DNA from 3 places in the Streptomyces sp. NPDC002176 genome. Region 3 is predicted to be linked to each of the others. Evidence: riboswitches for the same ligand, from Rfam matches in the RefSeq annotation. Region 3 holds a riboswitch; each other region holds the start of a gene.
The links. Region 3 has a riboswitch for cobalamin ahead of metE (5-methyltetrahydropteroyltriglutamate--homocysteine S-methyltransferase). Riboswitches for the same ligand answer to the same signal wherever they lie in the genome.
Positions count from the first base shown of each region.

Region 1: it holds a riboswitch for cobalamin, as region 3 does, so the genes downstream of both, ACI2LY_RS10495 (ribonucleoside-diphosphate reductase subunit alpha) here and metE (5-methyltetrahydropteroyltriglutamate--homocysteine S-methyltransferase) in region 3, are expected to answer to the same signal.
Region 2: it holds a riboswitch for cobalamin, as region 3 does, so the genes downstream of both, ACI2LY_RS14075 (cobalamin biosynthesis protein) here and metE (5-methyltetrahydropteroyltriglutamate--homocysteine S-methyltransferase) in region 3, are expected to answer to the same signal.

Region 1 covers NZ_JBJDQW010000002.1:501,160-508,954, forward strand. The annotation lists gene ACI2LY_RS10475 (GntR family transcriptional regulator) at 34-798, shown strand; gene ACI2LY_RS10480 (DUF3311 domain-containing protein) at 945-1,208, shown strand; gene mctP (monocarboxylate uptake permease MctP) at 1,205-2,815, shown strand; gene ACI2LY_RS10490 (GNAT family N-acetyltransferase) at 2,894-3,400, shown strand; cobalamin riboswitch at 3,441-3,590, shown strand; gene ACI2LY_RS10495 (ribonucleoside-diphosphate reductase subunit alpha) at 3,717-6,101, shown strand; gene ACI2LY_RS10500 (ribonucleotide-diphosphate reductase subunit beta) at 6,101-7,108, shown strand; gene ACI2LY_RS10505 (GlxA family transcriptional regulator) at 7,371-7,795, shown strand, end outside.
Region 2 covers NZ_JBJDQW010000003.1:50,979-58,773, forward strand. The annotation lists gene ACI2LY_RS14045 (hypothetical protein) at 1-987, opposite strand, end outside; gene ACI2LY_RS14050 (alpha/beta hydrolase) at 1,166-2,287, opposite strand; gene ACI2LY_RS14055 (class II aldolase/adducin family protein) at 2,337-3,002, opposite strand; gene ACI2LY_RS14060 (lysozyme) at 3,173-3,940, shown strand; gene ACI2LY_RS14065 (anion permease) at 4,083-5,348, shown strand; gene ACI2LY_RS14070 (hypothetical protein) at 5,376-5,597, shown strand; cobalamin riboswitch at 5,728-5,860, shown strand; gene ACI2LY_RS14075 (cobalamin biosynthesis protein) at 5,958-6,899, shown strand; gene ACI2LY_RS14080 (cobyric acid synthase) at 6,896-7,795, shown strand, end outside.
Region 3 covers NZ_JBJDQW010000001.1:159,511-167,305, forward strand. The annotation lists gene ACI2LY_RS00685 (ABC transporter permease) at 1-344, shown strand, start outside; gene ACI2LY_RS00690 (TOMM precursor leader peptide-binding protein) at 341-2,272, shown strand; gene ACI2LY_RS00695 (thiazolylpeptide-type bacteriocin) at 2,383-2,556, opposite strand; gene ACI2LY_RS00700 (amidohydrolase) at 2,744-4,072, shown strand; cobalamin riboswitch at 4,143-4,362, shown strand; gene metE (5-methyltetrahydropteroyltriglutamate--homocysteine S-methyltransferase) at 4,520-6,832, shown strand; gene ACI2LY_RS00710 (histidine phosphatase family protein) at 6,903-7,472, shown strand; gene ACI2LY_RS00715 (CbtA family protein) at 7,508-7,795, opposite strand, start outside.

The sequences.
Region 1 (7,795 bases), on a different contig from region 3:
TCGCCATCGGCATCCGGAGCCGGGAAGGCAGCGATGAGCACCGACGTCAGCAGGGCGGAGAACGAGGCCGGCGCGACCGTCCGTGCCGCGCGCGTGCCCAAGTACTACCGTCTGAAGAAGCACCTCCAGGAGATGACGGAGACGCTTCCGCCGGGCACGCCGGTCCCGCCCGAGCGCACGCTGGCCGCGGAGTTCGACACCTCCCGCACCACCGTCCGCCAGGCGCTCCAGGAGCTGGTGGTCGAGGGGCGGCTCGAACGCATCCAGGGCAAGGGCACCTTCGTCGCCAAGCCCAAGGTCGCCCAGGCGCTGCAACTCACCTCCTACACCGAGGACATGCGCGCCCAGGGCCTCGAACCCACCTCGCAGCTGCTGGACATCGGCTACATCGCAGCCGACGACCGCCTCGCCGGACTGCTGGACATAAGCGCCGGGGGCCGGGTGCTGCGCATCGAGCGGCTGCGCATGGCCAACGCCGAGCCGATGGCCATAGAGACCACCCACCTCTCCGCCAAGCGCTTCCCCGCGCTGCGCCGTTCGCTGGTGAAGTACACCTCGCTCTACACCGCGCTCGCCGAGGTCTACGACGTCCACCTGGCCGAGGCCGAGGAGACCATCGAGACCTCGCTCGCCACCCCGCGCGAGGCGAGCCTGCTCGGCACCGACGTGGGGCTGCCGATGCTGCTGCTGTCCCGGCATTCCGTGGACCGCGAGGGCCAGCCGGTGGAGTGGGTGCGCTCGGTGTACCGGGGCGACCGCTACAAGTTCGTGGCGCGGCTCAGGCGTCCACAGGACTGACGGGTTCCGCTTCCCCGCCGCTCTCCTGCGCCCCCACCAGCTCACATCGTCATATCGATACCCGGACGAGGGGTTCCGCTCCGCCGTGCCGTCACCTAGATTGCGTGCGCATTACGCAGTGATCAACGAGGGGACGGAGCCGCAGCATGCCCGAAGATTCCGAAGTGAGGCCACCGGTGGTGACACCGGTCCGCGTGGTCATCGGCCTGTGCCTCGTGGCGCCGTTCGTGGCGATGCTGTGGGTGGGTTCGTTCTCCAAGGTGGACCCGACGCTCATCGGCATCCCGTTCTTCTACTGGTACCAGATGCTGTGGGTGCTGGTGTCCACCTCGCTCACCGTGACCGCCTATCAGCTGTGGCAGCGTGACCAGCGCTCCCGCAAGGCCCGGAGCGGGGGTGTCTCCAAGTGAAGGACGGCGTCAACGGCGTGGCGCTCGGCGTCTTCGTCTTCTTCTTCCTGGCCGTCACGGTCCTCGGCTTCCTGGCCTCGCGCTGGCGCAAGGCCGAGAACGAGCACTCGCTGGACGAATGGGGCCTCGGCGGCCGCTCGTTCGGCACCTGGATCACCTGGTTCCTGCTCGGCGGCGACCTGTACACGGCGTACACCTTCGTCGCGGTGCCCGCGGCGATCTACGCGGCCGGAGCGGCCGGGTTCTTCGCCGTGCCGTACACGATCCTGGTGTACCCGCTGATCTTCACGTTCCTGCCCCGGCTGTGGTCGGTCTCGCACCGGCACGGCTATGTCACCACCTCCGACTTCGTGCGCGGCCGGTTCGGCTCCAAGGGGCTGTCGCTGGCGGTGGCGGTCACCGGCATCCTGGCGACCATGCCGTACATCGCGCTCCAGCTCGTCGGCATCCAGGCGGTGCTGGACGTGATGGGCGTGGGCGGCGGTGAGGACACCAACTGGTTCGTGAAGGACCTGCCGCTGCTGATCGCGTTCGGTGTGCTGGCGGCCTACACCTACTCCTCGGGTCTGCGCGCCCCGGCGATGATCGCGTTCGTGAAGGACACGCTGATCTACATCGTCATCGCGGTGGCGATCATCTACATCCCGATCAAGCTGGGCGGCTTCGACGAGATCTTCGCCAAGGCGGGCGAGAAGTACGCGGCGGCCGGTGCGGGCGGCATCGTCCCGGCCCCGGCGGGCCAGTGGACCTACGCCACGCTGGCGTTGGGCTCGGCGCTCGCGCTGTTCATGTACCCGCACTCGATCACCGCGACCCTCTCCTCCAAGAGCCGCGACGTGATCCGGCGCAACACCACGATCCTGCCGCTGTACTCCCTGATGCTCGGCCTGCTGGCCCTGCTGGGCTTCATGGCGATCGCGGCCGGGGTGAAGGTCACCAACGGCCAGCTGGCGATCCCGCAGCTGTTCGAGAACATGTTCCCGGACTGGTTCGCGGGCGTGGCCTTCGCGGCGATCGGCATCGGCGCGCTGGTCCCGGCGGCGATCATGTCGATCGCGGCCGCGAACCTGTTCACCCGCAACATCTACAAGGACTTCATCAAGCCCGACGCGACGCCCGAGCAGGAGACCAAGGTCTCCAAGCTGGTCTCGCTGCTGGTGAAGGTGGGCGCGCTGGTCTTCGTCCTCACCATGGACAAGACGGTGGCGATCAACTTCCAGCTGCTCGGCGGCATCTGGATTCTCCAGACCTTCCCGGCCCTGGTCGGCGGCCTGTTCACCCGCTGGTTCCACCGCTGGGCGCTGCTGGCGGGCTGGGCGGTCGGCATGCTCTACGGCACCCTCGCCGCCTACGGGGTCGCCTCGCCGACGCAGAAGCACTTCGGCGGCTCGGCCAAGGAGATCCCCGGCATCGGTGAGATCGGCTACATCGGCCTCACGGCGTTCGTGCTGAACGTCGTGGTGACGGTGATCGGCACCTTCGTCCTGAAGGCCGTGAAGGCCCCCGACGGCATCGACGAGACCAGGCCCGAGGACTACACGGCCGACGCGGGCGACCCCGGCGTCGAGGTCGAGCTGCCCCCGGCGACGGCGGGCAGCACCCACTAGGGGAACCCGCCCCACCCCGGCCACGGGCCGCCGTGAAGCGAGAGCGACGGCGGCCCGTCGTCGTACAGACTCCCGGGCATGGACCTTCGCATCAGACCCGCCGAGCCCGCCGAGTACACCGCCCTGGGCGAGATCACCGCCCAGGCGTATCTGCAGGACGGGCTGCTGGACTTCGGTGAGAGCGACGCGTACCTCGGCGAGCTGCGGGACGTGGCCGGGCGGGCGGCCGCCGCGGAGATCCTGGTGGCCGAGCGCGGGGGCGTGCTGCTCGGCGGGGTCACCTTCGTCCCCGCGGGCGGACCCATGGCCGACATCGCCGGTCCGGGCGAGGCCGAGATCCGGATGCTGGCGGTCGCACGCGCCGGCCGGGGCCAGGGAGCCGGGGAGGCGCTCGTACGGGCCTGCGTGGACCGGGCACGGGCCGTCGAGGGCTGCCGGAGCCTCGTCCTGTCCACCCAGCCGACGATGCACGCCGCCCACCGCATCTACGAACACCTCGGTTTCCACCGCACCCCACACCGCGACTGGAACCCCTTGCCGGACCTGCTGGACCTCGCCCTGCTCACCTACGAGTTGACCCTTTGAAGCCACCGGAACACACAACAGACACAACATCTGGGGGTGACGCGACAGCCCGGCACTAGATGTATGCTCGTGCTCGCTGTCGTCGCAGGGGAATCCGGTGCGAATCCGGAACTGTCCCGCAACGGTGTACTTGCGTGCTTCGTGCACGCCAGCGTCAGTCCGAGGACCTGTCGACAGCGGCGCGCCCGGCCGTCCGGCCCGGGTGCTCGAAGACGTCCGGGCCTCGTGGAGTGGGCCGGTGGACGCGACGCCGTGCGCGCTCGTGCCTCCTCATACCCTCCGCCAGGTCCCCGTGCCCAGCGAGGGAGAGCCCCACGTGACCATCGCGCCTGCCGACCCGGCTTCAGCCACCCCGGCGACGAAGGCCCCTGTGGAGAACGACGGTCCCGGGGCCGCGCTGCTGCGGACCCTGACCGAGCTGACCGCCGACCTCCCCGACGCGGACCCCGGCCGGGTCGCGGCCGCCGCGCTGCGCGGCCGGTCGGCGCGTGCCGACGAGGCGGAACTGCGCGAGCTGGCCACCGAGTCCGCCGCCGGTCTGATCTCGGAGGACCCCGCCTACTCCCGGCTGGCCGCCCGGCTGCTCACCCTCTCCATCCGCGCCGAGGCCGCCTCGCAGGGCGTGACGTGCTTCACCGAGTCGGTGACCGTGGGCCACCGCGAGGGCCTGGTCGCCGACCGCACCGCCGACTTCGTGGCGCTGCACGCCGCCCGCCTCGACGCCCTGATCGACACCGGCGCCGACGACCGGTTCGGCTACTTCGGCCTGCGCACCCTGCACAGCCGCTATCTGCTGCGCCACCCCCTCACCCGCAAGGTGATCGAGACGCCCCAGCACTTCATGCTGCGCGTGGCGAGCGGCCTGGCGGAGAACGACAGCGCCCCGGCCGTGGACGAGGTCGCCGCGCTGTACGGCCTGATGAGCCGCCTGGACTACCTGCCGTCCTCCCCCACCCTGTTCAACTCCGGTACGCGGCACCCCCAGATGTCGTCCTGCTACCTGCTGGACTCCCCGCTGGACGAGCTGGACTCGATCTACGACCGCTACCACCAGGTCGCCCGCCTCTCCAAGCACGCCGGTGGCATCGGCCTGTCCTACTCCCGCATCCGCAGCCGGGGTTCGCTGATCCGGGGCACCAACGGGCACTCCAACGGCATCGTGCCGTTCCTGAAGACGCTGGACGCCTCGGTGGCCGCGGTGAACCAGGGCGGGCGGCGCAAGGGCGCGGCCGCGGTGTACCTGGAGACCTGGCACTCCGACATCGAGGAGTTCCTGGAGCTGCGCGACAACACCGGTGAGGACGCGCGCCGTACGCACAACCTGAACCTCGCGCACTGGATTCCGGACGAGTTCATGCGCCGGGTCAACGCCGACGAGCCCTGGTCGCTGTTCTCCCCGGCCGACGTGCCCGAGCTGGTCGACCTGTGGGGCCCGGAGTTCGACGCGGCCTACCGCAAGGCCGAGGAGTCGGGCCTGGCGAAGAAGTCCATGCCCGCCCGCGAGCTGTACGGCCGCATGATGCGCACCCTCGCGCAGACCGGCAACGGCTGGATGACCTTCAAGGACGCCGCCAACCGCACCGCCAACCAGACGGCGCTGCCCGGCAACGTGGTCCACTCCTCCAACCTGTGCACGGAGATCCTCGAGGTCACCGACGACGGGGAGACCGCGGTCTGCAACCTCGGCTCGGTGAACCTGGGAGCCTTCGTGGTGGACGGGGACATCGACTGGGAGCGGCTGGACGAGACCGTCCGCACCGCCGTGACCTTCCTCGACCGGGTCGTGGACATCAACTTCTACCCGACCGAGCAGGCGGGCCGCTCCAACGCCAAGTGGCGCCCGGTGGGCCTCGGCGCGATGGGTCTGCAGGACGTCTTCTTCAAGCTGCGCGTCCCCTTCGACTCCCCCGAGGCGAAGGCGCTGTCCACCCGGATCGCCGAGCGCATCATGCTGGCCTCCTACGAGGCGTCGGCCGACCTCGCCGAGCGCAACGGCCCCCTCCCCGCCTGGGAGCAGACCCGTACCGCCCAGGGCGTGCTGCACCCCGACCACTACGGCGTCGAGCTGACCTGGCCCGAGCGCTGGGCCGCGCTGCGCGCCCGGATCGCCGAGGTCGGCATGCGCAACTCGCTGCTGCTGGCGATCGCGCCGACGGCCACCATCGCGTCCATCGCGGGTGTGTACGAGTGCATCGAGCCGCAGGTGTCCAACCTGTTCAAGCGCGAGACGCTGTCGGGTGAGTTCCTCCAGGTCAACGCTTATCTGGTGCAGGAGCTGAAGGACCTCGGCGTGTGGGACGCCCGGACCCGTGAGGAGCTGCGCGAGGCCAACGGCTCGGTGCAGGGCTTCGCGTGGATTCCGGAGGACGTGCGGAAGCTGTACCGCACGGCGTGGGAGATCCCGCAGCGCGGTCTGATCGACATGGCCGCCGCCCGTACCCCGTTCCTCGACCAGGCGCAGTCGCTGAACCTGTTCCTGGAGACGCCGACCATCGGCAAGCTCTCCTCGATGTACTCCTACGCCTGGAAGTCGGGTCTGAAGACCACGTACTACCTGCGTTCGCGCCCGGCGACCCGGATCGCCCGTGCCGCCGGTGGCCGCGCCCCGGAGGCCAAGACCATCCCCGTCCAGCAGGCGGCCGACCCGGATGCCGTCGCCTGCTCCCTGGAAAACCCCGAGTCCTGCGAGGCCTGCCAGTAATGACCGACAAGAACCTTCTGGACCCCGGCTTCGAGCTGACCCTGCGTCCGATGCGCTACCCGGACTTCTACGAGCGCTACCGGGACGCGATCAAGAACACCTGGACCGTCGAGGAGGTCGACCTCCACTCGGACGTCGCCGACCTGGCGAAGCTCTCCCCCGAGGAGCAGCACCTGATCGGCCGCCTGGTGGCGTTCTTCGCCACGGGTGACTCGATCGTGGCGAACAACCTGGTGCTGACGCTGTACAAGCACATCAACTCCCCCGAGGCGCGGCTCTACCTGAGCCGTCAGCTCTTCGAGGAGGCCGTGCACGTCCAGTTCTATCTGACGCTGCTCGACACCTACCTGCCCAACCCCGAGGACCGCGCGGACGCGTTCGCGGCGGTGGAGAACATCCCCTCCATCCGGGAGAAGGCCGAGTTCTGCTTCAAGTGGATCGACTCGGTCGACAAGCTGGACCGGCTGGAGACCAAGGCGGACCGCCGCAAGTTCCTGCTGAACCTGATCTGCTTCGCCGCGTGCATCGAGGGGCTGTTCTTCTACGGCGCCTTCGCGTACGTCTACTGGTTCCGCAGCCGGGGTCTGCTGCACGGCCTGGCCACCGGCACCAACTGGGTGTTCCGCGACGAGACGATGCACATGTCGTTCGCCTTCGACGTGGTCGACACCGTCCGCAAGGAGGAGCCGGAGCTGTTCGACGACCAGCTGGAGCAGCAGGTCACGGACATGATCCGGGAGGCCGTCGCGGCCGAGCTGCAGTTCGGCCGCGACCTGTGCGGTGAGGGCCTGCCCGGCATGAACACCGAGTCGATGCGGCAGTACCTGGAGTGCGTCGCCGACCAGCGCCTCACGCGTCTCGGCTTCGCCCCGGTGTACGGCTCGGAGAACCCGTTCTCCTTCATGGAGCTGCAGGGTGTTCAGGAGCTGACGAACTTCTTCGAGCGCCGTCCGTCGGCGTACCAGGTCGCGGTGGAGGGCACCGTGGACCTCGACGAAGACTTCTGAGCCTTCTGGATCATCGGAACCTCCCTTCCGCGGTCCTTCTGGGCCTGCCCGAGCTGTCGGTCGACGCGCCGGTCGCGCACGATGCCGATCACCGAGGGCAGGACCAGGAGGACCAGGATGCCGAGGGTGGCGACCATTCCGATGAGTCCTTGGATCTCGTTTCCGTTCATGTCATCAGCCTCGCGCTGAACGCTGCTGTCCAACACTGGCAGGACTGCCGCGAGCCCTCGAATTCCTGCCACTGTCGAGGCACACTGGCAGCATGCTGAAGAACGTGGTCGCGGTCCTGCTGGACGGGGTGCACCCCTTCGAGCTGGGGGTGGTGTGCGAGGTGTTCGGCATCGACCGCAGCGAGGACGGACTCCCGGTCTACGACTTCGCGGTGGCCTCCGCCGAGGGCCCCACCCTGAACACCCACTGCGGCTTCACCGTCTCCACCCCGCACGGTCTGGAGCGGCTGGAGGAGGCCGATCTGATCGCCGTCCCGGCCGGGGAGTCCTACCCCTCCCGCGACTATCCCCCCGCGCTGCTGGACGCCCTGCGCCGGGCCGTGGCCCGCGGCGCGCGGGTGCTCAGCGTGTGCACGGGGGTGTTCGTGCTGGCGGAGGCCGGGCTGCTGGACGGACGCCGGTGCGCGGTGCACTGGCACAACGCCGAGGAGCTGCGCAGGCGCCACCCGCGCGTCAC
Region 2 (7,795 bases), on a different contig from region 3:
GTCGCCGCGGGCGGCGGCCAGCAGCTGGCCGACGGCGCCGCCGACCGTGCGGGCGGCGAGCCAGGCGCGGTATTCGGCGCGGGCGGCGTTGGGGCGGAGCTGGGCGCAGCCGCGGAGCATGTCCTCGGCGGACTGCTCGATGTTCCCGGCGGGGCTCTGCGCGGCGACGCAGATCTGCTCCAGCTTGACCCAGACCGCCCAGCTGCCGAGGGGGGTGAGGGTGGCGTGGCCGTCGCCGTGGGTGAGGGCGCCGACGGCGGCGAGCGCTTCGACGGCCCAGTCGAGGAGGGGGGCGAGGGGGACGTCCGGGGCGGGGGCGGTGAGGACGGGGGCCTCGACGGCGCCGGGGGCGTAGGTGATCTCGCAGCGTTCGGTGCGCAGTTCGGTGACCCGCTGCTGGAGCAGGTCGAGCAGCTGCTCGGCGGGGACGGGCCCGGCGGAGAGCTGGAGGAAGGAGAGGACCTGGGGCATCGCCGAGACGACCTCGGCGACGGTGGCCGCCTCGTGGCCGTGCGGTTCGGGGCAGGCCAGCGACCAGGCGTCGAAGAGGGCGACCCAGCCGCGCAGTACGGCGCTGTCGTCGCGGTCCCAGGCGCGCAGCCGCCAGCCGGGGCGGGCGCTGTCGCCGTGCACCTCGACCAGGCCGGAGAGGCGGGCGGTGTCCCAGTCGGCGCGGATCTGCGCGGTGGTGAGGCCGAGGTCGGCGGCGGCGCGGTCGGCGGTCGCCTCGGAGAGGGTGGCCTTGCCGTCGGCGGTGGCGGCGTCGCTGCCGGGCCCGAGGGCGCGGTCGGCCCAGCGGGCCACGCGGACCGCCCCGGCGAGGACGGTCCGGGCGAGTCTCGCCAGTTCGGCGGGGGCCGGTGTGCCCTCGGGCGGCCGGGGCGCGGCGCGGCGCACGCGCCGCTGGTTCACAGCTCTGGGGGCGGCGGCCAGGGGTCGCGGTCGGACGAGTCGAAGCCTGGAGTCGCGCGGGATACGGGACGTCACGGGTGCAGTCTTCCGGTTGACGGTCCGAAAACCCAAACGGGATGTCACAGCGGGCAACACAGAGGGCCAAGGCAGCTGCCTCGCGGCGCGTCGGCCAGGGTCCCGGCGGGCGCGTCCCGTTCGGCCGAAACCCGCCGGGGAACCGGGGCTTCCGGCTTGGGTCCGCACGTCCGGAGGGCTACAGCAGCGGGGTCAGGAAGCGGCGGAGCAGGTCCTCGTAGGCCGTGGGGTCCGCGTTCCACATGGCGCCGTGGGGGGCCTTGGGGACGGGGTGGAGGGAGATGAGGCCGGGCTGGCGGGCGGCCAGGCGGCGGGAGTCCGCCCAGGGGGCGATCGTGTCGTCCGGGCCGTGGATGATCAGGGTGGGGACCTCGAGGGGTTCCACGCCCGCGGCCTGGCGGGCGGTGCGCATCCCGGCGCGGCCCTGGGCGGCGCGTACCGCCAGCGGCAGCAGGGGGCCGGGGACGTGGCGGGCGTGGGCCAGGGCGCGGAGGGTGGCCTCCCAGCCGAGGACGGGCGAGTCGAGGATCAGCCCGGCGACGCGGTCCCGTACGGAGGAGCGTTCGGCGGCGTGCAGGGCCATCGTGGCGCCGGTGGACCAGCCGAGGAGGACGACCCGGCGGGCGCCGTAGCGGACGGCGTAGCGGATCGCGGCGTCCACGTCCCGCCACTCGGTCTCGCCGAGGTGGCTGAGGCCGTCCGGGGAGCGCGGTGCGCCGAGGTCGCCCCGGTAGGCGAGGGCGAGCACGGGCAGCCCGAGGGCGTGGAGTATCCCCATGACGTTGAGGGTCTGCTCGCGGGTGGTGCCCAGACCGTGCACGGCGATCACCCAGGTGTCCCGGGGTCCCGGCACGAACCAGGCGGGGAGCGGGCCGAGTTCGCCGGGGATGTCGATGTCGGCGTACTCGAGGCCGAGGGCGGAGCCGGGGTCACCCACGTAGGCGTTGGGGGTGAGCCAGGCGGAGTCGCCGGGGGTGAGGGTCCCGTGGGTGAGGCGTTCGAGGGCGCGGACGACCGTGTCGGCGCTCTGCTCGGCCCCTTCCAGCACCGGTCCGACGACGGCGTGCGAGCCGTGGCCCGCGAGGCCGTAGACGCCGGGGCGGCGGGAGGCGAGGCCGCGGGTGAGGGTGATCCGGCCGCCCTCCACGCCGTGCACGGTGAGCCGGGGTTCGGTGGGCAGCGGGCGGCCGGGCGGCAGCTTCAGCGCGGCACCGCTGGCCAGTCTGCCGACGGCCACGGACGCGGCGCCCGCGGCCAGCACGGCACCGATCGCGGCGGCGACTACGTGGACTTTGCGCACCCGTCCAGTGTCGGGGGCGGGGCCGGTACCGGCCAGTGGAGCACCCCGCTCAGCGCTGCCCGTACCCCCGCAGCCGCTCCCCCGCCTCGGTCAGCTCCGCCTCCGTCAGCAGGGCCGGGGTCAGGCCCGGCACCGAGGACGCCGTGAGCCAGACGCGGCACATCCACTCCAGCTGGGCGGTGCGGTCGTAGGCGCGGTCCAGGGTGTCCCCGTAGGTGAGCGTGCCGTGGTTGCGCAGGAGGCAGCCGGAGCGGTCCTCGAGGGCGCGCAGCATGTGGGCGGCGAGTTCGGGGGTGCCGTAGGCGGCGTAGGGGGCGACCCGTACGGGGCCGCCGAGGGCGCAGGTCATGTAGTGGATCGCGGGCAGCTCGGTGACGAGGGTGGAGACGGCGGTGGCGTGCACGGCGTGGGTGTGGACGACCGCGCGGGCTTCGGTGGTGCGGTACACCGCGAGGTGCATGGGGAGTTCGCTGGTCGGCACCAGGGACCCGAGCACCTGGCGGCCGGAGAGGTCGACGCCGGTGATGTCGGCGGGGGTGAGCCGGTCGTAGGGCACGCCCGAGGGGGTGACCAGCACGGTGTCGCCCACCCGGGCGGAGACGTTGCCCGAGGTGCCGACGACCAGTCCGTCGGTGACGGTGCGCCGGGCGGTGGCCACCAGCTCCGCCCAGGTCCGCGCCTCGTCGCCGTCCGCGTGCCGCCGCTGTTCCGCCATGCGGCGATCCTGCCAGCCGGGGGCCGAGGGCGTGCCCGCTTCCACCCCCTTCACGCGCCTCCGAACGAGCGAAACCGATCAGAAACGCCAGGAATAGTCACACTTCTGCTGGTCCTCCGGCTTTCACTGATCCCTCTTGCCCGCTGGACCACGTTTCGCCGGGGGACCGCATGGCCCGTGACCGCTTCTCGACCCGTCGCCGCGCGGGCGTCCTCGCCGCGGCCCTCTCGGCCCTCACCCTCACCGGGGCCCTGACCGCCGCCCACGCCCCGCTCGCCGCCGAGCCCCACCCGCGCGGGACCCAGCCGCGGGGGCACGACGTGTCCTCCCACCAGAAGCGCGTCGACTGGTGGTCGGCCCGCGCCGAGGGCGCCCGGTTCGTGTACGTGAAGGCGACCGAGTCCACGACCTACCGCAACCCCTACTTCACCGGCCAGTACAACGGCGCGCGCCGGGCCGGACTGATCCGGGGCGCCTATCACTTCGCCCTGCCGAACCGTTCCTCCGGCGCCGCGCAGGCCGCGTACTTCGTCCGGCACGGCGGCGGCTGGCGGGCCGACGGGGTGACGCTGCCGCCCGCGCTCGACATCGAGTACAACCCGTACGACAAGCACCACAAGTGCTACGGGCTGAGCCGGAAGCGGATGGTGCGCTGGATCAGGTCCTTCAGCGACGAGGTCCGCCGGGAGACCGGGCGCCGTCCGGTCCTCTACACCACCGCCCACTGGTGGGCCGCCTGCACCGGCGACAGCCGCGCCTTCTCCGACGACCACGCCCTGTGGATCGCCAGCCATGGTTCGTCCGGCCCCGGCAGACTGCCCGGCGGCTGGCGGTACTGGACGTTCTGGCAGCACGGCACCAAGGGACGACTGCCGGGTGACCAGGATCTCTTCGGCGGCTCCGCGACCCGGCTGCGAGCCTTCGCGCGCGGGCGCTGAACGGCCCCCGGAGAGCGGCCGGACGGCCCCCGGAATCCGGCGTCCCGCTTCCGGCACCAAGGCGCCCGTCCCAGTTCACCTTCCGTTCATCCAGGTTCCCTACGTTCATGCTGCCAACGACCTCGAACGATTGCCTGGGTAAATGGAAAGCTTCTCGCTGATCCTCGCGATAGTGGTGATAACCGCACTCGCGTTCGATTTCACGAACGGTTTCCACGACACCGCCAACGCGATGGCCACCACCATCTCGACCGGCGCTCTCAAGCCCAAGGTCGCGGTGGCCATGTCCGCCGCGCTCAACCTGGTGGGCGCTTTCCTCTCGGTGGAGGTCGCCAACACGATCTCCAAGGGTCTCGTCGACGAGACCGGCATCCGTCCCGAGGTCATCTTCGCGGCCCTGACCGGCGCGATCCTCTGGAACCTGCTGACCTGGCTGGTGGGCCTGCCCTCGAGTTCCTCGCACGCCCTGATGGGCGGCCTCGTCGGTGCCACCGTCGCCTCGGCGGGCTTCGGCGCCGTCCACGGCGACATGCTGGTCACCAAGGTGCTGCTCCCCGCGGTCGCCGCGCCGATCGTGGCGGGTCTCGCCACGATGCTCGCCACCCGCCTCTCCTACCGCATCGGCGGCCAGGGCGACGGCGAGGCCACCCGCAAGGGCTACCGCGCGGGCCAGATCGCCTCGGCCGGCCTGGTCTCCCTGGCGCACGGCACCAACGACGCGCAGAAGACCATGGGCATCATCACCCTCGCGCTGATCGCGGGCGGCGCCCTCTCCCCCGGCTCCAACCCTCCCACCTGGGTGATCCTCTCCGCCGGTCTGGCCATCGCGCTCGGCACCTACATCGGCGGCTGGCGCATCATCCGCACCATGGGCAAGGGTCTGACCGACCTGGAGCCCCGTCAGGGCTTCGCCGCGCAGACCAGCGCCGCGACCGCCATCCTGGCCTCCTCGCACCTCGGTTTCTCCCTCTCCACCACCCATGTCGTCTCCGGCTCGGTGATGGGCGCGGGCCTCGGCCGCAAGGGCGGTGTGGTCCGCTGGTCCACCGCCACCCGGATGTTCGTCGCCTGGGCGCTGACCCTGCCCGCCGCCGCACTGGTCGGCGCGGGCGCCGAGGCCGTAACCGGCCTGGGCGACTGGGGCACCGGGCTCGTCGCGCTCTTCCTGATCGGCTCCAGCTTCGCCATCTGGAAGATCTCCCGCCGCGAGGTCATCGACCACACCCACGTCACCGCCGAGGAGTACACCGAGCCCGCCGGTGTGGTGACCACCGCGATGGCCATGGTCACGCCGCCCCCCGTGGGCATCGTCGCGGACGACCTGACGGCCACCATCCCGGCCGCCACCGCCGAGTCCCGCACGACCGAGCACACCCCCGCCACCACCGCGCCGTCCGCCCGGGTCTGACCACCCGGCAACTGGAGGAACATCCCCATGAAGATCGACTGGGCGGCCCTCGGCTCCGTCTTCGGCGTCAGCCTCGTGGTCACGGTGGCCCTGGTGAGCCTGTTCACCCTGGGCGTCAGCGGCTTGGCCCGCCGCGAGCGCGCCGCCGCCACGGGCGGCTCGGCCCCGCTCGCGGTGACCGGCGCCTACGCCTGCTTCGCCGCCTGCGCGGCGGCGGTGGCCTACGGCTTCTACCTGATCGTCGCCTAGCACCCGCGTCCCGGTGAGGCCCCCGCACGGCATGTGCCGCGCGGGGGCCTTCCGCTGTTCCCACCGGTGCCGGTGTGGGGCTCCACACACTCTTCTCCCGCAGGTCACAGGCAGGTTGACGGCCCTTCCGGGCACGTGGTGGACTTCGCGGGCCATGTACGGCGACAGCAGAGGAAGCCGGTGCGAATCCGGCGCGGTCCCGCCACTGTCACCGGGGAGAAGTCCCCGGGAGCCAGGAACTCTCGTCGCCGGTCTCGTCGAACCAGGGCGTGGACACCCTGAGTGAGGACTACCGTGATGCCCGGCCGTCGCCCGAGAACCCGCACCAGGAACACCGGCACGCCCACGGCGAGCTAGCCGATGGGCGCCGATCGCTCGTACGCGTACGGTGCCGCCGCCGGACTCCTCGGTGATCTCCTCCTGGGCGATCCCCACCGCATGCACCCCGTCGCCGCCTTCGGGCGGGCCGCCGGGCGCGTGGAGCGCGCGCTGTGGCACGACCACCGCGGCTGGGGCACGCTGCACACCCTGGTGTGCGCCGGAGGCGCCACCGCGCTCGGAGCCGTGGCCGCACGCGCCGTACGCCCCTCCTTCACCGGCTCCGCCGCGCTGACGGCCGCCGCCACCTGGGCCGTCGTCGGCGGTACGTCGCTCGCCCGCGAGGCGTCCACCGTCGGCCGCGCCCTGGAGCGCGGCGACCTGACGGCCGCGCGGGCCCGGCTGCCGCATCTGTGCGGCCGCGACCCGCAGGCGCTGGACGCCGACGCGATCGCGCGCGCCGTCGTGGAGTCGGTCGCGGAGAACACCTCCGACGCCGTGGTGGGCGCCCTGGTGTGGGGCGCGCTCGCCGGAGTGCCGGGGCTGCTCGGCTTCCGGGCCGTGAACACGCTGGACGCGATGGTCGGGCACAAGTCGCCCCGGCTGCGCCGCTTCGGCTGGGCCTCCGCCCGGCTGGACGACGTGGCGGGCTGGCCGGGCGCCCGGCTGACCGCCGTACTGGCCGTGCTCGCCGGGGACGACCCGCGCGGGGCGGTACGGGCCTGGCGGGCGGACGCGCATCGGCATCCGAGCCCCAACGCGGGCCCGGTGGAAGCCTCGTTCGCGGGCGCGCTCGGCGTCCGGCTGGGCGGCACCCTCTCCTACGGCGGCCGGGTCGAGCACCGGCCGGTACTCAACGGCACCGGGCGGCCGGTGCAGGTCGCCGACATCGGGCGGGCCGTACGGCTCTCCCGCCGGGTCGGCATGCTCGCGCTCGGCGTCACCGTCGCCGCGCGCCTCATCGGAAGGGGGCGGGGCAGGTGAGCGGTGGTCTGCTGGTCGCGGGGACGACGTCCGACGCGGGCAAGAGCGTCGTGACGGCCGGGATCTGCCGGTGGCTGGTCCGGCAGGGCGTCAAGGTGGCGCCGTTCAAGGGGCAGAACATGTCCCTCAACTCCTTCGTGACCCGGGAGGGCGCGGAGATCGGGCGGGCGCAGGCCATGCAGGCGCAGGCGTGCCGCACCGAGCCGACCGCGCTGATGAATCCCGTACTGCTCAAGCCCGGTGGCGAGCGCAGCAGCCAAGTGGTGCTGCTGGGCAGGCCGGTGGGCGAGCTGAGTGCGCGCGGCTATCACGGCGGGCGTCAACAGGCTTTGCTGGGAACGGTGTTGGAGTGCTTGGAGGAGTTGCGGGGCACGTATGACGCGGTGATCTGTGAGGGCGCGGGTTCGCCCGCCGAGATCAACCTTCGGCGCACCGACATCGTCAACATGGGCGTCGCGCGGGGCGCCGGGCTGCCCGTGCTCGTCGTCGGCGACATCGACCGGGGCGGGGTGTTCGCCTCCTTCTTCGGCACCGTCGCCCTGCTCTCCCCCGAGGACCAGGCGCTGATCGCCGGGTTCCTGGTCAACAAGTTCCGCGGCGATGTCTCGCTGCTGGAACCGGGCCTGGACATGCTGCGCGGCCTCACCGGACGGCACACCTACGGGGTGCTGCCGTTCCGGCACGGGCTCGGCATCGACGAGGAGGACGGACTCAGGGTCTCCCTGCGCGGGACCGTACGGGAGTCGGCCGTCGCTCCCCCGCACGGCGAGGACGTGCTGCGGGTCGCCGTGTGCGCCGTCCCGCTGATGTCCAACTTCACCGACGTGGACGCCCTCGCCGCCGAACCCGGCGTGGTCGTCCGCTTCGTGGACCGGCCCGAGGAACTGGCCGACGCC
Region 3 (7,795 bases):
CGCTGCCGCTGCTGGTGCTGGGGGTGACCGCGTTCCTCGCCATGGGGCTGGTCGTCGGCAGCCTCGCCGACACCCCGGAGGCGGTCGCGGCCATCGCCAACCTGGTGATGGTGCCGATGGCGTTCCTGTCCGGCTCGTTCTTCCCGGACGACCTGATGCCGGGCTGGCTCCGCACGGCCGCCAAGGTGCTGCCGCTGCACTATCTGAACGACGGTCTCACCGACGCCATGGGCGGCCGCGGCGACCTGGGCGACATCGCGCTGGACTGCGCGGGCCTCGCCGTGTTCGCCCTGTTCTTCGGGGTGATCGCCACCCGGATCTTCCGCTGGAGCAACCGGACATGACGACGACGATGACCGCTCTGGAGGCCGCGCGGGCGGACCTCCAGGCCCGGCTGGCGGTGCGCGCGACCGCCGCCGGGCTGCCCGCGCCCGCCGTGTCCCGGATCGGCGACACCAACGTGCTCGGCGCGGCCGGGCTCCCCGTCGGCCCGGCCAGCGTGCATCTGACCGCGCAGGCTGTGCTGCTCGGCCCCTGGGGCGGCACCCCGGCGGCCGGTCCGGCCTGCGGGATCTGTCTGGCGATGCGGCGGCAGCGGCTGCGCACCCGTACCGAGCGGGAGGCGCTGGAGACCGGTACGGAGACCACGGCGGCCGGGGTCTGGCCGGTGCTGCCGGACCACACGGTGGACGCGGTGTGGTCGCTGCACCGGCTGATCGCCTCCGGCGCCGCCCGGCACTCCGCCGAGGGCCCGGACGCCGAGCTGCCCCAGGTCACCGAGGTCGACCTGGAGACGCTGCGGGTACGGACGTTCCCGCTGCTGCCGGAGCCGATGTGCCCGCACTGCCGTCCGTTCACCGAGGAGGCGGAGCTGCGCGCGGCGGAGGAGGCGACACTGCCCTCGCCGGGCCCGCTGCCCAAGCCGCGCCCGGACTCCTACCGGCTGCGCCGGGCGTCGGACCATCCGCTGCCGGTGAAGGCCCTGGCCAACCCGGTGTGCGGGGTGCTCGGCGGCGGCACCTGGATCGACGTCACCTCCCCCACCACCGCGCCGGTCGCGGGCAGCGTCTTCATGCGGGGGTACGCCGGTCTCACCGACGTCACCTGGAGCGGCCAGGCCAACTCCTTCGCGGACAGCCGCGACCTGGCCTTCCTGGAGGGCCTGGAACGGTACGCGGGCACCCATCGCCGACACCGCGCGCCGGTGCTGACCGCCTCGCTGGAGGAGCTGGGCGACCGCGCCCTCGATCCGCGTACGTGCGGGCTGTACGAGCCGCGCACCTACGCCGAGGACCCGATGGTCGAGCCCTTCGACCCGGCCCGGCCGATCCCCTGGGTCACCGGCTGGTCGCTGCGGGACGGCCGCCCGGTGCTGGTCCCGGCCCGGCTGGTCTACTACAGCGCGGGCACCGCCGCCGACAACTTCGTCTTCGAGTGCTCCAACGGCTGTGCCACCGGCAGCAGTTGGGAGGAGGCGGTGTTCTTCGGCCTGCTCGAACTCATCGAGCGGGACGCCTTCCTGCTCGGCTGGTACGGCGATCTGCCGCTGCCCGAGATCGACCTGGACTCGGTGCGCTCACCGAGCGTACGCGCGATGGTGGCACGGGCCGCGCTCCAGGGCTACGACGTGCACGTCTTCGACAACCGGGTGGACCTCCCGGTGCCCGTCGTCACCGGGCTCGCGGTGCGCCGCGACGACGCGCCGGGCTCGCTGGCGTTCGCGGCGGGCGCCTCCTTCGACCCGGAGACGGCCGTGGAGTCGGCGGTCTCCGAGATCCTCACCTACATCCCGCACCTGCCCGGCCAGGTTGCCGAACGCCCCGCCGAACTCACGGCCATGGCCGAGGACTTCGACCTGGTGAAGCGGCTCCCGGACCACGCGGCGCTGTTCGGGCTGCCCGCGATGCGCGTCCACGCCACCGGCTATCTGAAGCCGCCCCGCACGGCTCCGCTCGACGAGCTGTTCGCCGGGTGGGAGGAGCGGCGGCCGCGCACCGGCGACCTCCGCGACGACCTGCTCCTCGTGCGGAACCTGCTGGGCGAGGCGGGCTGCGAGGTGATCGCCGTCGACCAGACCACGCCCGAGCAGCGCCGGATGGGGCTGCGTACGGTGGCCACGCTGGCTCCGGGGCTGCTGCCGATCGACTTCGGCTGGCTCAGGCAGCGGGCGCTCGCCATGCCGAGGCTGCGTACCGCGCCGTACCGGGCGGGCATGGTCGCGGCGCCGCTCACGGAGGAGGAGTTGCGGCGGGTGCCGCATCCGTTCCCGTGAGCGGGGCAGGCGTTCTGCTCGTCGGCGCGCGGGCCGTCAAGGGCCCCGCGCACACCGGCGGTCCCCGGCGCGCCGAGGCGGACCGGGGACCGTGGGTGCGAACGCCTGGATCAGGCGGTGCAGGAGGTGGTGCTGGTGGTGCTGGAGCAGGTGCTGGTGGAGGAACAGCTCGTCGACGAACCGAGCATGACCTCGCTGGCGTCCGAGTAGTCGGTGATCTCGAAGGTCTCCGACTCCAGGTCCAGGATCTCCTGGGCGAGGGAGGCGAGGTTGTTGTCAGCCATGATGGCTCCTTCCGGGTCAGGTGGCCTGCTGCCGGCCGGGACGGCCCCGTCCGGTGGTGCGCTGAACCTGCCGGAGGAGCGATCCCCCCGGACACCTCCCTTTCTACGCGCGTCCGACACCAACTCCCTTACCGATGGCTGTCACTTCGCTGACACCCCCGTACGACAACCCTCTGGAGTCCCCGCCGTGAGCAGCGACCAGTCCCGTCCGTCCGTGACCGTGGGCGGTGGTGTGCCGCCCGGTCTGGACGCCCTGCTGGCGTCCACCGCCGAGCTGTATCTCGACCTGCACCGGCACCCCGAGCTGTCCGGCGCGGAGGAGCGCACCGCCGCCGTGTTCGCGGACCGGCTGACGGCAGACGGCTTCCGTGTGCTGCGCGGGGTCGGCGGGCACGGGGTCGCCGCCGAACTCGTCAACGGCGACGGCCCGGCCGTGCTGCTGCGCGCCGAGCTGGACGCGCTCCCGGTGGCCGAGGAGACCGGTGTGCCGTACGCCAGCACCGCGACCGCGCCGGGTCCGGACGGGCGGCCGGTGCCGGTGATGCACGCCTGCGGCCATGACGCCCATCTGGCCTGCGCGGCCGCCGCGGCCCGCTGGCTCGCCGGGCACCGGGACCGCTGGCGCGGCACCCTGCTGGTGGTCGGGCAGCCCGCCGAGGAGACGCTGAGCGGTGCCCGGGCGATGCTGGAGGACGGCCTGTACGACCGGATCACCGCGCCGGACGTGGTCCTCGCCCAGCACACGGCCGCGTTCCCGGCCGGGATGGTGGCGCACGCGGACGGGCCGCTGATGGCGGGCAGTGTGACGCTGGAGGTGGTGTTCGAGGGGGACGGCGGGCACGCGGCCACCCCGCATCTGACGGCCGATCCGCTGCTCGCGGCGGCCGGTGCGGTGACCCGGCTCCCCGCTGTCGCCGCCCGCGAGACGGACCCGGCCGAGCGGCTGGTGGTGACCGCGTCCTCGCTCCGGGCCGGGGACACCGGGCGCTCCGGGAACGTGATAGCCACCCGCGCCGAGCTGCGGGTCACCGTCCGCGCCCTCTCGGAGGCGGCGCTCGTGCGGGGTACGGCGGCGGTGGAGCGGGTGGTGCGCGCGGAGGCCGCGTCGGCCGGGCTGCCGCCCCGGGTCACCGTGCGCGAGCTGACCCGCTCCGGCGTCACCCGCCCCGATCCGGGTGTCACGGCCGCCGTCCGCGCCGCCCACCAGGGGGCGTTCGGCGCGTCCCGTGTCACCGGCTGGCCCGCCTCCGCGGCGACCGAGGACTTCCCGCTGCTCACCGGCGCGGGCGGCCATCTGCACGGCCGCCCCGGCATCCGGGGCGCCTACTGGATGCTCGGCTCGGTCGGCCCCACCCAGTGGGCGGCGGCCCCCGGCACCGGTCCGGCGGAGAAGTTCCGGAGCCTGCCGAACAACCACTCCCCCCGCTACCTGCCCAGCGTCCGCCTCACCCTGGACACCGGCACGGCCGCGCTGGTCACGGCGGCGCTGGCCCAACTGGGCCCGGCGGCCGGGTGACCGCGGTGCGCGTGGCCCGGATCACCATCCGAATGCCGGACGGTACCGGCGGCGGCCGGTCATGGCCCGTAGGCTGACCTGTGCAGCTGGTTCGCCCCGTCCGCCAGACGGGGTGTCGTAAGAGGGAACCCGGTGGGAATCCGGGACTGCCCCGCAGCGGTGAGCGGGAACGACCGCCGTCATACGCACTGGGTCCGACGCACGGACCTGGGAAGCGACGGCCAGTAGGTGTCCTCCTGGTGAGGACGCGCCCGTGAGTCCGAAGACCTGCCATCTGCCCGTGCGCGACCCGCTCGCGTGCGGAGTTCCGGTGACCTCGAGGGCGGGTCGGCGTACGCAACAGGACGGACCACCGCGTCGCGCGGGCCGGGCCGCCTGGCCGTCACCCCTTCACGTACTCGTTCCGTCGCCGGGACCTCAGGGATTCATCTCGTGAAGGAGATCTCCGTGACACCGAAGTCCGCAGCCGCGGCAGCACGGTCGACCGTGTACGGCTACCCGCGTCAGGGCCAGGGCCGGGAGCTGCAGAAGGCGATCGAGGGCTATTGGAAGGGCCACGTCACCGCCGACGCCCTCCGGGCCACCGCGGCCGACCTCCGCCGCGTCAACTGGCAGGCGCTCGCCGAAGCAGGCATCGACGAGGTCCCGACCGGCGACTTCTCGGCCTACGACCACGTGCTGGACACCACCGTGATGGTCGGCGCGATCCCCCAGCGGCACCGGGCCGCCGTCGAGGCCGACGCGCTGGACGGCTACTTCGCCATGGCGCGCGGTACGCAGGACATCGCGCCGCTGGAGATGACCAAGTGGTTCGACACGAACTACCACTATCTGGTGCCCGAGTTGGGCCCGGACACGGTGTTCTCCGCCGACTCCGCCAAGCAGGTCGCGGAGCTGAAGGAGGCCCTCGCACTGGGCCTCGCCGCCCGGCCGGTGCTGGTCGGCCCGGTCACCTACCTGCTGCTGGCCAAGCCCGCGCCCGGTGTCCCCGCCGACTTCGACCCGCTGACCCTGCTGGACCGGCTGCTCCCGGTGTACGCCGAGGTGCTGGCGGATCTGCGCGCGGCCGGGGCCGAGTGGGTGCAGCTGGACGAGCCCGCGCTGGTGCAGGACCGCACCCCGGCCGAGCTGAACGCGGCCGAGCGCGCCTACCGTGACCTGGGCGCGCTCACCGACCGGCCGAAGCTGCTGGTCGCCTCCTACTTCGACCGTCTTGGCGAGGCGCTGCCGGTGCTGGCGAAGGCGCCGGTGGAGGGGCTGGCGCTGGACTTCACCGAGGCCGCGGCCGCCAACCTGGACGCGCTCGCCGCCGTCGGCGGGCTGCCCGGCAAGCGGCTGGTCGCCGGGGTCGTGAACGGCCGCAACATCTGGGCGAACGACCTGTCGAAGTCCCTCGCCACCCTGGGCACCCTGCTCGGGCTGGCCGACCGGGTCGACGTCGCCGCGTCCTGCTCCCTGCTGCACGTACCGCTGGACACCACTCCCGAGCGGGACATCGAGCCGCAGATCCTGCGCTGGCTGGCGTTCGCCCGGCAGAAGACCGCCGAGATCGTCACCCTGGCCAGGGGCCTGGCGCGCGGCACGGACGCGATCGCCGCCGAACTCGCCGCGAACCGGGCCGACCTGGCCTCCCGCACCGGCTCCCCCATCACCCGCGACCCGGCCGTCCGGGCCCGCGCGAAGGCCGTCACGGACGCCGACGCCTGCCGCGCCCAGCCGTACCCCGAGCGGGCGGCCGCCCAGCGGGCCCACCTCGGCCTGCCGCTGCTGCCGACCACCACGATCGGCTCGTTCCCGCAGACCGGCGAACTGCGCACCGCCCGCGCGGACCTGCGGACGGGCCGGATCGACACAACCGGGTACGAGGAGCGCGTCAAGGCGGAGATCCAGGAGGTGATCTCCTTCCAGGAGAAGACCGGCCTGGACGTGCTGGTGCACGGCGAGCCCGAACGCAACGACATGGTGCAGTACTTCGCCGAGCAGCTCACCGGCTACCTCGCCACCCAGCACGGCTGGGTCCAGTCCTACGGCACCCGTTACGTCCGCCCGCCGATCCTGATCGGCGACATCTCCCGCCCCGAGCCGATGACGGTCCGCTGGACGACGTACGCCCAGTCGCTCTCCGACCGCCCGGTCAAGGGCATGCTGACCGGGCCGGTGACCATGCTCGCCTGGTCCTTCGTCCGCGACGACCAGCCGCTCGGCGACACCGCCCGGCAGGTCGCGCTCGCCTTGCGCGACGAGGTGAACGACCTGGAGCGGGCGGGCACTTCGGTGATCCAGGTGGACGAGCCCGCTCTGCGCGAGACGCTTCCGCTGCGCGCCGCCGACCGGGCCGCCTATCTGGCCTGGGCGACGGAGGCGTTCCGGCTGACCACAGCGGGCGTCCGGCCGGACACCCAGGTCCACACCCACATGTGCTACGCCGAGTTCGGTGACATCGTGCGGGCCATCGACGACCTGGACGCCGACGTCATCAGCCTGGAGGCAGCCCGCTCGCACATGCAGGTGGCCCGCGAACTGGCCGCGCACGGCTACCCCCGCGAGGCGGGTCCGGGGGTGTACGACATCCACTCCCCGCGCGTGCCGAGCGCCGAGGAGGCGGCCGAGCTGCTGCGTACGGGGCTGAAGGCGATCCCCGCCGAGCGGCTGTGGGTGAACCCGGACTGCGGGCTGAAGACCCGCGCCTGGCCGGAGACGCGGGCGTCGCTGGAGAACCTGGTGACGGCGGCCCGTACCGTGCGGGGTGAACTGCGTTAGTCCGACCGTCCGTTCGTCCCGGCCCCGTTGCGGGGCCGGGACGCGTTCTCATCATCAGGAGGTTGTCCGGGTGACCAGTCGGCTGGTGCTCGTCCCGCCCGCGATCGGGGTCGCGCTGCGGGAGGCCCGGTTCTACGACGGGTCCTCGTCCATCGACGAGGCGGGCGCCGCTCGGGCGCGGGCGGCGGCGGGAGCGGTGCCGGAGGCGGCGCGGGTCGTGCTGTCGCCCGGTGCGCGGTGCCGGGAGACGGCCGAGGCGCTGGGGCTGCGGGGTGTGGTGGCGGCGGAACTCGCGCCGCTGGACGCCGGGCGGTGGCGGGGGCGTGCGCTGGCGGAGGTCGCGGCGGCCGAGGGGGAGGCGGTGGCCCGGTGGCTGGCCGACCCGGAGTGCGCGGCGCCGGGCGGGGAGTCGGTGCGGGCGGTGTGCGCGCGGGTGGGGCGCTGGCTGGAGTCGGTGCCCGAGGGCCGTACGGTCGCCGTCGTGGAGCCCGACGTGGTGCGGGCGGCCGTGGTGCACGCGCTGGGGCTGCCCGCCGAGGCGTTCTGGCGGCTGGACGTGGCCCCGCTGACCGCGACGGAGCTGTCGGGGCGGGCCGGGCGGTGGAACCTGCGGCTGGGACGCCCGCTCACGGCCGACTGAGAGGGCCCCCGGAGGATTTCCGGGGGCCCTTCGACTCAGTGGGAGGCGGCGACCGCCCGGCCCGTGTCGCGTGCCGCCACGGGGTGCGGGTTCAGCAGCCGCTCGGCCAACTCGCCGAAGAGCAGCCCGAATCCGGCCCACAGCACCGTCTGGATGGCCAGCGCGGAGAGGCGGAACCGCCAGAGCAGGGTGGCCGGGAAGTGTTCCGGCACCTCGTTGACGACCGGCAGGAAGGCGTACGCCAGCCCGGTCAGCAGGGCGAAGGCGGCCACGGCGACGAGGGTCGCGTACCAGTTGCCCAGGCGCGGGGCGAGCCGCTTGCC